One region of the Tardiphaga sp. vice304 genome, then DNA from elsewhere that is predicted to be linked to it. Evidence: predicted binding sites of a transcription regulator. Region 1 holds the regulator's gene; each other region holds the start of a gene.
What was found. The regulator LexA, encoded in region 1, represses DNA repair genes until DNA is damaged. The targets are predictions, from matches to a motif close to TGTTCNNNNTGTGTTCNG.
Positions count from the first base shown of each region.

Region 2: a site for LexA is predicted at 1,522-1,539, ahead of FNL56_RS24490 (PA0069 family radical SAM protein). Genes of this name have one in related genera too.
Region 3: a site for LexA is predicted at 1,521-1,538, ahead of FNL56_RS01990 (YifB family Mg chelatase-like AAA ATPase). Genes of this name have one in related genera too.

Region 1 covers NZ_CP041402.1:3,034,548-3,037,823, forward strand. The annotation lists gene FNL56_RS14410 (ComEC/Rec2 family competence protein) at 1-918, shown strand, start outside; gene lexA (transcriptional repressor LexA) at 912-1,649, opposite strand; gene FNL56_RS14420 (molybdopterin molybdotransferase MoeA) at 1,812-3,020, opposite strand; gene moaC (cyclic pyranopterin monophosphate synthase MoaC) at 3,044-3,276, opposite strand, start outside.
Region 2 covers NZ_CP041402.1:5,124,228-5,127,503, reverse strand. The annotation lists gene FNL56_RS24495 (hypothetical protein) at 1-1,374, opposite strand, end outside; gene FNL56_RS24490 (PA0069 family radical SAM protein) at 1,561-2,721, shown strand; gene FNL56_RS24485 (DnaJ C-terminal domain-containing protein) at 3,028-3,276, opposite strand, start outside.
Region 3 covers NZ_CP041402.1:436,989-440,264, forward strand. The annotation lists gene FNL56_RS01990 (YifB family Mg chelatase-like AAA ATPase) at 1-1,472, opposite strand, end outside; gene FNL56_RS01995 (sensor domain-containing diguanylate cyclase) at 1,647-2,681, shown strand; gene gshB (glutathione synthase) at 2,821-3,276, opposite strand, start outside.

The DNA.
Region 1 (3,276 bases):
GCCGGCCTCGCCACCACGCCCTATGCGGCGTTTCATTTTCACCGCGTGACGCCGTATGGCGTTTTCGCCAATCTGCTGGCGATGCCGGTGGTCTCCGTGCTGGTGATGCCGGCCGGACTGCTCGGGCTGGCCGCGATGCCGTTCGGTTTCGACGGCGTGTTCTGGCGGCTGATGGATGTCGGCATCCAATGGATGATCGTGGTGACGCAATGGGTCGCGGCCTTGCCGGGAGCCATCGGACGGGTCGCCGCGTTCGGGCAGGGGCCGCTGATCGCCGCGACGCTGGGGATCATCCTGCTCGGGCTGCTGCGCACGCCGCTGCGCTGGATCGGCGCCGGTGTGCTGGCGCTATCGATTGCCGCGGTGCTCACGGTCAAGATGCCGGACGTGTTGATATCAAATGACGGCCACCACGTCGCGGTTCGCGGCCGCGATGGACGGCTGCAATGGATGCGCAGCACCAAGGATACGTTTTTGCAGAAAGAGTGGCTCGGGGCCGACGCCGATCCGCGGCTGCCGAATGAGGCGTCGCTCGGCCACGGCGTGGCATGCGATGTCGCGGGATGCGTCGCGGCGCTGGCCGATGGGGCTCTGGTTGCGCTGGCGCTGCAGCCCGACGCTTTTGCCGATGACTGCGCGCAAGCGGTGCTGATCGTCACGTCAAATCAGCCGCCGGCCAATTGCGCCGCAAAGGTGATCGATGCGGAAACCCTGCGGGCCAGCGGCGCACTGATTTTGCGCCGAAGCGGCGACGGATTTGCAACCACCGCCGTCCGGCCGAAAGGCGTCAACCGGCCGTGGTCGGGCGCAGTGCCTGATGCCGCCGAACCATCAAGCGCTGCAGGACGGGGCAACCGCCCGGTCGATGCGACGCCGGCCGAAGCCGACGTGCAGGCCGATGATTCCGCTGCTCAGTAGCGGCGATAGATCCCGACCAGCTTGCCCTGGATGCGAACCCGGTTCGGCGGCAGGATGCGGACTTCGTAGGCGTCGTTAGCGGGCTCCAGCGCGATCGAGGCGCCGCGGCGGCGGAAGCGCTTCAAGGTGGCTTCCTCCTCGTCGATCAGCGCGACCACGATGTCGCCGGTATCGGCGCTCTCGTTTTTCTGGATCAGCGCCATGTCGCCATCGAGGATGCCGGCGTCCTGCATCGAGTCACCGCGCACTTCCAGCGCGTAGTGCTCGCCGGTGCCGAGCATGTCGGGGGGTACGCTGATGGTGTGGCTGCGGGTCTGCAGCGCCTCGATCGGCGTACCCGCGGCGATGCGGCCCATCACCGGGACGGCCACCGAGCGGCGGCTGTCTTCCTCGTAATCGCCGTTGCCGTTGTTGTTGCCATTGCCGGTCGACAAGGGTCGCACCTTGCCGAGCGTGCCTTCGATGACGCTGGGCGTGAAGCCACGGCGGCCGGTGGCAGGTGCTGCGGCGCCGCCGAGTTCGGGCAGCTTGATGACTTCGATGGCGCGCGCCCGGTTCGGCAGCCGGCGGATGAAGCCGCGCTCTTCAAGCGCCGTGATGAGGCGGTGGATACCGGATTTGGAGCGCAGGTCGAGCGCGTCCTTCATCTCGTCGAAGGACGGCGGCACGCCGGCTTCCTTGAGCCTTTGGTCGATGAATTTCAGAAGTTCATACTGTTTGCGCGTGAGCATCTGGAGCCATCCTTGGTTGACGGGATCAGCCGCCGCATCATCATCGTCGGTTTCAGGACCGGGCAAAGCCACGACATCTCGAAACAAATCATGAACGAACACTATCTGTTCCATATGTGTTCCGCAACGCTTAAATTCCGGTCAACAAAACCGCAAGAGGGCTCAGATCGGCAATCGCACAAACTCGCAAAGCGAACCCTTGGGCGCCGCCACAGCGAACGGCCGACGGATCAGAAGTCCTTGCGCGGCAGCGAGATTTCCCAACAAGGAGGAGTCCTGCCTGGATACCGCCGTCGCGATCACGCTACCGTCGTCGCCCGGCGTCAGCACCGCGCGCAGATAATCTTCGCGCTGATCATTGGCGGCAAGATCGCGACCGACCCGACCCGATTCGATGGCATGGGCGACCTGCGCGCGGCCGGACAGCGCGCGAATCAACGGCACCATGAACAGGAAGGCGCAGACATAGGACGACACCGGATTGCCGGGCAGGCCGATCACCCGCATCGCGCCGCGCCGTCCGTTCATCATCGGCTTGCCCGGCCGCATCGCGATCTTCCAGAACGCCATCTCGACGCCGGCGGCCTCCAGCGAGGGCTTGACCAGATCGTGGTCGCCGACCGAGGCGCCACCGGTAGTGACGAGGATATCGGCGCCTGCGTCGATCGCACGCTGGATCGCCGAGGCGGTCGATTCCAGCGTGTCGGCGGCGATGCCGAGATCGATCACCTCGGCGCCTTCGGCGCGCGCCAGGGCGCGAAGCGCAAAGCCGTTGGACAGGACGATCTGGCCGGGGCCGGGGATGGCGCCGGGCAGCACCAGTTCGTCGCCGGTGGCGAGTACGGCGATCACCGGGCGGCGGCGCACCGGCAGTTCGGGGTGGTTCATGCCGGCGGCGAGCGACAGATCGCGATCGGTGAGGCGCTGCCCGGCGCGCAGCAGAACGTCGCCTTCAGCGAAATCGATGCCGGCCGCGCGGATGTGCTTCGCCACGGTGGCGGCTTCGTTGATGAGGACGACGGCGCCGTCGCGCGAAGTGTCTTCCTGGATCACGATGGCGTCGGCACCGTCCGGCACGACGCCGCCGGTGAAGATGCGCAGCGCCTCGCCGGCGGCCAGCGCGCGCTCGAACGGCCGGCCGGCGGCGACCTCACCGATCACCGTGAGCCGCGCGCCCATCACGGCATCGGCGGCGCGCACCGCATAGCCGTCCATCGCCGACATCGGCTGCGGCGGCTGCGTCCGATTGGAGGCGATGTCGCGCGCCAGCACGCGGTGGTACGCCGCCTCCAGCGGCACCATTTCCTCGGGCAGGGCGTCGGCGCCCGCGAGAATGGCAGCCATCGCGTCGGCAACCGGCATCAGGGCCATCAGTCAATCTCCAGGCGTCGTGATCAATCGGCGTCGTTGTCGGTGACCAGATAATGGCCCGACTTGCCACCCTTCTTTTCGACGAGATGAAGGCCTTCGATGCGGACGCCGCGCTCGACGGCCTTGATCATGTCGTAGATCGTGAGGCACGCGATCGAAACCGCGGTCAGAGCTTCCATCTCGACGCCGGTGTTGCCCGAGACCTTCACGGACGCGCGGACCCGGCAGCCCGGCAACTTCTTGTCCGGCGTGATAT
Region 2 (3,276 bases), 2.1 Mb from region 1:
GGCGATATGAGACGCGAGGCCGGCGGCGATATCGTTCGCCAGACCGGCCTGGCGCAGGATGATGGCAAGCAGGGTGCTATCGACCCGCTCCAGATGCCGGACCAGTTCGGCTTCGATCTGGTCGCGTACCAGGCGTACCGAGCGGCCCTCGCGCAGTGCTTCGGTGGAAACCCGCATCGCGGTCTTGAGGAATTCCACCGCGGCGTCGCGGCCCAGGGCCTGGTCGAGCCGTTCGCCGAAACCGATCCTTGTTGGGGCCGCGTTGCGTACCGCGGCGCCGATCAGTTCGTCACCGCCAAGTTCGAGGAACGCCCGGTGGCCGATCCGATGGCGCGCCGCCCAACCGAGCAGGTTGGCGGCGTCGCCCTTGGCGACCCAGCTCCGCAACAATTTTCGCGCCTTGTTCCAGTCGATCAGGAACACCAGAGCAGCGCCGATCGCGGCCAGGAAGGCATCGCGCTCATCGGCGCTGTCGGCCTGATAGTCGCCGGTCACCAGATAGAACGTGCCGTCGTCGCCGAGTCCGCTGGCGGCGTGCCGATCCAGCCCGCTCCACGCCGCCGGGAATTTCTCGAACTGCGCCACGAAGAACCTGGCGCGGGCGCGATGCACGTCGGTATAGGTGACGGTGACGGTGTTCGCCTTCACGGCGATTACGACGACATGGGCATCGGTGGTGCCGATATCGTTCTGGATCAGCAGCCGCCCGCCGGAACGCGTCGCCATGGTGTCGAGGCCAGGGTGATCGAACTTCAGCATTTTCGTCTCGCCGAGCCCACGCATGAAGCTCTGCACCGGCGCATGGTCTTCAGGCTGCAGACCGAAGACATGGGCGCCATCGACGATTTCCTCGGCGCAACGGGCGGCAAGACGGTTAAGCGCCTTGTGCAGGTCCATCACCAGCCGATGCAGGCTGTCGGCGCCGTTTTCGGCCATGCCGGTCAGTCGCGCGATCCGCACCACCTCGATCTCGGTCGCCGCGTCCAGCACGCCGGCCGCCAGCATCGCCGCCAGCCGGGCGTCGAAGGCCTCGCCCTCCTGCGGGGCGCCGGCCCGGACGGCGCGGATCATCGCCGCGATGTCGTCGGCGATGTCCTTCATCAGCTTGGCAAGATTTGGCGCGGCGATGCGACCGTCGGCTGCCATATGGGCGCCGCCGATCAGCGTCGCGATCGCCGCCGGCGGAATCGAAGCGGCGCGGCATTCGGCCTGCAGATCCGAAACGGCCTGATCCGGCTGTCGCGCATGCTGCGCGGCGCCCTGCAACGCGCTCATCCGCACCTTGATGCGGTCATTGGCGCCGAGACCTTCCGCGACCAGAGAGGGCAGCAGCATGCCGGTCTGGCCAAGTTGTTCGATGATCTGGGATTTCATTTGCCACCACCAGTTCGATCCGACCTGTGCATGTATGGCGCGCCTTCGCGACAGTTTGATTGCGCTGGATCATTCATCGAAACGTCACAGAACAGCTGCCCGACCGGCACGGATTGCCGCCGGCTGTTTCGAACAGGGATGTTTATTTGTTCTTGATATGTTCCGGTTGTTTGTTATGTTGTCGGCATGACTCGCACCCATGCTGCCGCCCGCAAGCACCCGCCGGTTCTGCCGCCCCCCGAACCGGGCGGGGCCTCGCCGTTTCCCGAGATTGCGGTGGCGATCGAGAAGCAGCGGCGGCGCGGTCGCGGGGCGCAATCCAATGATAGCGGTCGCTTCGAGGCCGAAGCCCGCGTCGCCTTCGACGACGGCTGGCAGAGCCTCGATGAACTGCCGGCCTTCAAGACGACGGTGGCGGTCGATACCGCGCGAAAGGTGATCACCCGCAACGAGTCGCCGGATATCGGCTTCGACCGCTCGATCAATCCCTATCGCGGCTGCGAGCACGGCTGCGTCTATTGCTTCGCGCGGCCGAGCCACGCCTTTCTCGGCCTGTCGCCCGGACTGGATTTCGAATCGAAGTTATTCGTCAAGCCGGACGCGCCGGGGCTGCTGGAGAAGGAGCTGGCGGCGCCGGACTACGAGCCGAGGATGATCGCGATCGGCACCAACACCGATCCCTACCAGCCGATCGAACGCGAGCGGAAGGTGATGCGCGGCATTCTCGAAGTGCTCGAGCGCGCCAACCATCCGGTCGGCATTGTCACCAAGGGGGCTTTGGTGACCCGCGATATCGACATTCTGGCGCGTATGGCGAAGCGCAACCTCGCCAAGGTGGCGATCTCGGTGACGTCGCTCGATCCGAAGCTGTCACGCACGATGGAGCCGCGGGCGTCGTCGCCGGAAAAGCGGCTGGAGGCGCTGCGGCAATTGTCGGAGGCGGGCATTCCGACCACGGTGATGGTGGCGCCGGTGATTCCCGCGCTGAACGACGCCGAGATCGAGCGCATTCTCGATGCCGCGGCGCATGCCGGGGTGAAGGAGGCGAGTTACGTCCTGCTGCGGCTGCCGCTGGAGGTCCGCGACCTGTTTCGCGAATGGCTGATGGCGAACTATCCGGATCGGTATCGCCACGTCTTCACGCTGATCCGCGACATGCGCGGCGGCCGCGACTATGATTCGCAATGGGGCACGCGGATGAAGGGTACCGGGCCGATGGCCTGGATGATCGGCCGGCGCTTCGAGATCGCCTGTACCAAGCTCGGCCTTAACAAGCGCCGCTCCAAGCTGACCACGGATCACTTCGTGCGGCTGAGCAAGGCGGGCCAGCAATTGAGTTTGTTTTAGAAGGCTAAGTTTCGCTGCCAGAAGTTTCGCTGCCAGAAGTTTCGCTGCCAGGACTTTCGCTGCCAGGACTTGGCCCCTCGCTTCCATGCGGAACGAGGGTGCCTGAGCAGCGCCATCGGGTGGAGGGGAGTTCGTGAGTTCGCGGCTCCCCTCGCCTGAAAGGCAATGCATCGATTGATGCCGACCTCTTGACGGAGCGTCGGTCGGTAGCCCGGATGAAGTCGGCGCGCGGGAAGCGCGCGACGACGTAATCCGGGAATGGCTGTTGTGGATAGGCCGGCCCCGGATTGTCATCCGGGCTACGCATTACCCCAGATCGCTGCGCGGATTGTAGGTGTTTCCGTCGCGCCATTTTTCCATCAGCGCTTCCAGTTCGGCGTCGTTGCCGTCGGGCAGCATGATGCGGGTGATGAAATACAGGTCGCCACTTGTGCCACCGACCTTCGGCAGGCCCTTGCCCTTGAGGCGGAAAATGCGGCCGCTCGACGTGTTCTTCGGAATCGACAGCTCGACCGCCCCCGACAGCGTCGGGGCCCGCACCTTGGCGCCGAGCAC
Region 3 (3,276 bases), 2.6 Mb from region 1:
CCGATCATGTCGGCGCCGTCGAGATCGGCGAGCGTGCGGGCGACGCGCAGCACGCGATGATAGCCGCGCGCAGACAGTTTCATGGTGACGGCGGCATCGCGCAGCAGCGCCAGCCCCGCCGCATCCGGCTGCGCCACCGCTTCCAGCACCGCGGCCGGTGCCGTCGCATTGGTGCGGATGTTCCTCAGCCCCGCCGCGGCATAGCGCGCCGCCTGGATATCGCGCGCGGCTTTGACGCGGGCGGCCACTTCGGCGGAGCCTTCGGCCGGCGGCGGCAGGATCAGGTCGGCGGCGGTCACGGCCGGCACCTCGATGCGCAGATCGATGCGGTCCATCAAGGGCCCGGAAATGCGCGATTGATAGTCTCCGGTGCAACGCTCGATGCGGCCGCGGTGGCAGGCGTAGCCCGGCTCGAAGGCGTGGCCGCAGCGGCACGGATTCATCGCCGCGACCAGCATGAAGCGCGCGGGATAGGTGACGCGGTGGTTGGCGCGCGACACCGCGACCTCGCCATTCTCCATCGGCGCGCGCAGCGAATCCAGCACGCGCGGATCGAATTCCGGCAGTTCGTCGAGAAACAGGACGCCGTGATGCGCCAGCGAGATTTCGCCGGGCCGGGCGCGCATGCCGCCGCCGGTCAGCGCGGCCATGCTCGCAGAGTGGTGCGGCGCGCGGAATGGCCGCCGCGCGGTCAGCGCGCCGTCCTTGATCTCGCCGGCCACCGAGGCGATCATCGATACTTCCAGCAATTCGGTCGGCGACAGTGGCGGCAGGATCGACGGCAATCGCGCCGCCAGCATCGACTTGCCGGCGCCGGGCGAGCCGGCCATCAGCAAATGATGGCCGCCTGCCGCGGCAATTTCCAGCGCGCGCTTGGCGCTCTCCTGGCCCTTGATATCGCGCAGGTCGAGTAGCGCGGTTTCGCGCTCATACATTTTCGGCTGTGGCCGTGACAGCACCTGGGTGCCCTTGAAATGGTTGGCGAGCTGGATCAGCGAGGAGGCCGCGATGATCTCGATATCGGGGCTCGCCCACGCCGCCTCGGCGCCGCAGGCGGCCGGGCAGATCAGGCCCTCGTCGCGCGCATTGGCGCCGATCGCCGCCGGCAGTACGCCCGCGACCGGCGCGATCGACCCGTCGAGGCCGAGTTCGCCGAGCACCGTGAAGCCGGCCAGGGCGTCGGCCGGAATCGCGCCGATCACGCCCATCAGCCCGAGCGCGATCGGCAGGTCGTAATGGCTGCCCTCCTTCGGCAGATCCGCCGGCGCCAGATTGACGATGATGCGCCGCGCCGGCAGCGCCAGCCCGGAGGCGACCAGCGCCGCCCGCACCCGCTCGCGCGCTTCCGACACTGCCTTGTCCGGCAGCCCGACGATCAGGAAATTTGGCAGGCCGGGCACGACCTGGACCTGAACGTCGACGGCGCGGGCCTCGATGCCCTCGAATGCGACGGTAGATACGCGCTGTACCATCTCAAGCTCCCCAGCCAAGGCAATAGTAACCGAAGGTTGCGGGTTGGCAAGAACGTTGAGTGAACGTTCAGAGATTGGTGCGGCGCGGAGTCGCGCGATCATTTTGTAAAGATTTTGTTAAAGCGGCCATGCGACGCTCGCCGGACAATAGCACCTCCCTGAAGCCCTACTGAAATGTCCGATCCATTGCCCAGGCCTTCGGATACCGCCGGTGACGCCGAGCTGATTGCTTCCCTGCGGGAGCAATTGGCGGCGCAGAACGCGTTGATTGCCGAGCAAGCCGCCTCGCTCGCGCACAGCCAGAAGATCTTCGATCGTTCCTCCAAGGCGGCCCGGATCGGGGTCTGGGAATGCACGCTGGCCGATGAATCGCTGGTCTGGACCGACGTCGTCTACGATCTCTTCGACCAGGAGCGCGGCACGCCGCTCGACCGCGCCGTGACGCTGCAATGCTATCCGGAGGAGTCGCTGCGCGCGCTGAGCCAGGCGCGCAACCAGGCGATCGAGGACCGCACTGGCTTCAGCCTGGAGACCGAGATCGTCACCCCCCGCGGCAACCGGCGCTGGATCCGGATCACCGCCACGGTGGAATGCGTCGATGGCGTCGCGGTGCGGATCTTCGGCATGAAGCAGGACATCACCGAAGAGAAGATCATGGCGGACCGCAACCGCTACCTCGCCGAGTTCGACGCCATGACCGGGCTGGCGAACCGCAGCCGGTTTCAGGCGAAACTGGCCGAACTGGGCGCCATCCGGGCGACCAAGCCATTCGGTGCGCTGCTCTTGATCGACCTCGACGAGTTCAAGTCGGTCAACGACAGTTGCGGCCACGCCGCCGGCGACGAGTGCCTGCGCGAGGCGGCTGAGCGCATCGGCGACATCTGCGCCGGCGCTGACCTCGTGGCGCGGATCGGTGGCGACGAATTCGCCGTCATGCTCGGAACGCAGCTTTCTCTTGCAGATATATCGCAGATCGCCGCGGCGATCGTCGCGGAGATGGAACGCCCGGTGCTGTTTCGCGGTCGCCCGCTGCAGCTCGGCGCCTCGGTCGGCGTCGCAATGGTCGACGACTGCACGCCGACGCAGCTATTCGCGATGGCCGATGCCGCGCTCTACGCCGCCAAGAACGCCGGCCGCGGCACGTTCCGGATCCACCAGCCCGGCTCCGGCCAGCGCGCCAGCCGACCCTGCCAGCCTCACGCCGCCTGAGGCGGCGCGGCGTGCGCCGCGACGGGACGACCACCGGCTCCCGATTCCGTGCGTACCCGCATATTCACGTTTATCGGCGTTGCGATGACGCTGCTTCTTCACCCTCCCCTTTTGAAGGGGGGGGGAGGCGGCGATCTACTCAGCGACGCTTCGCTTCCACGACGTCCCAGAACTTCGCCGCGACGTTCGGGCCGCCGAGCTTGGCGATGGCGCGGATGCCGGTCGGTGACGTGACATTGATCTCGGTGAGGTGGCCATCGATCACGTCGATGCCGACGAACAGCAGACCGCGCTCGCGTAGTGCGGGTCCCACGCGCTCGCAGATCTCGCGCTCGCGCGGCGACAGCTCGGTCTCTTTCGCCGCCCCGCCGCGCACCATGTTGGAGCGCAGATCATCTTCGGCCGGCACGCGGTTCACGGCACCGGCGAATTCGCCGTCGATCAGGATGATGCGCTTGTCGCCGTGCTTCACTTCCGGGAGGAAGCGCTGGATCACCCACTGCTCCTTGAAGGTGACGGCGAACATGTCGTAGAGCGAGCCGAAATTCATGTCCTGCGGCAGCACGCGAAACACCGCAGCGCCGCCATGGCCGTG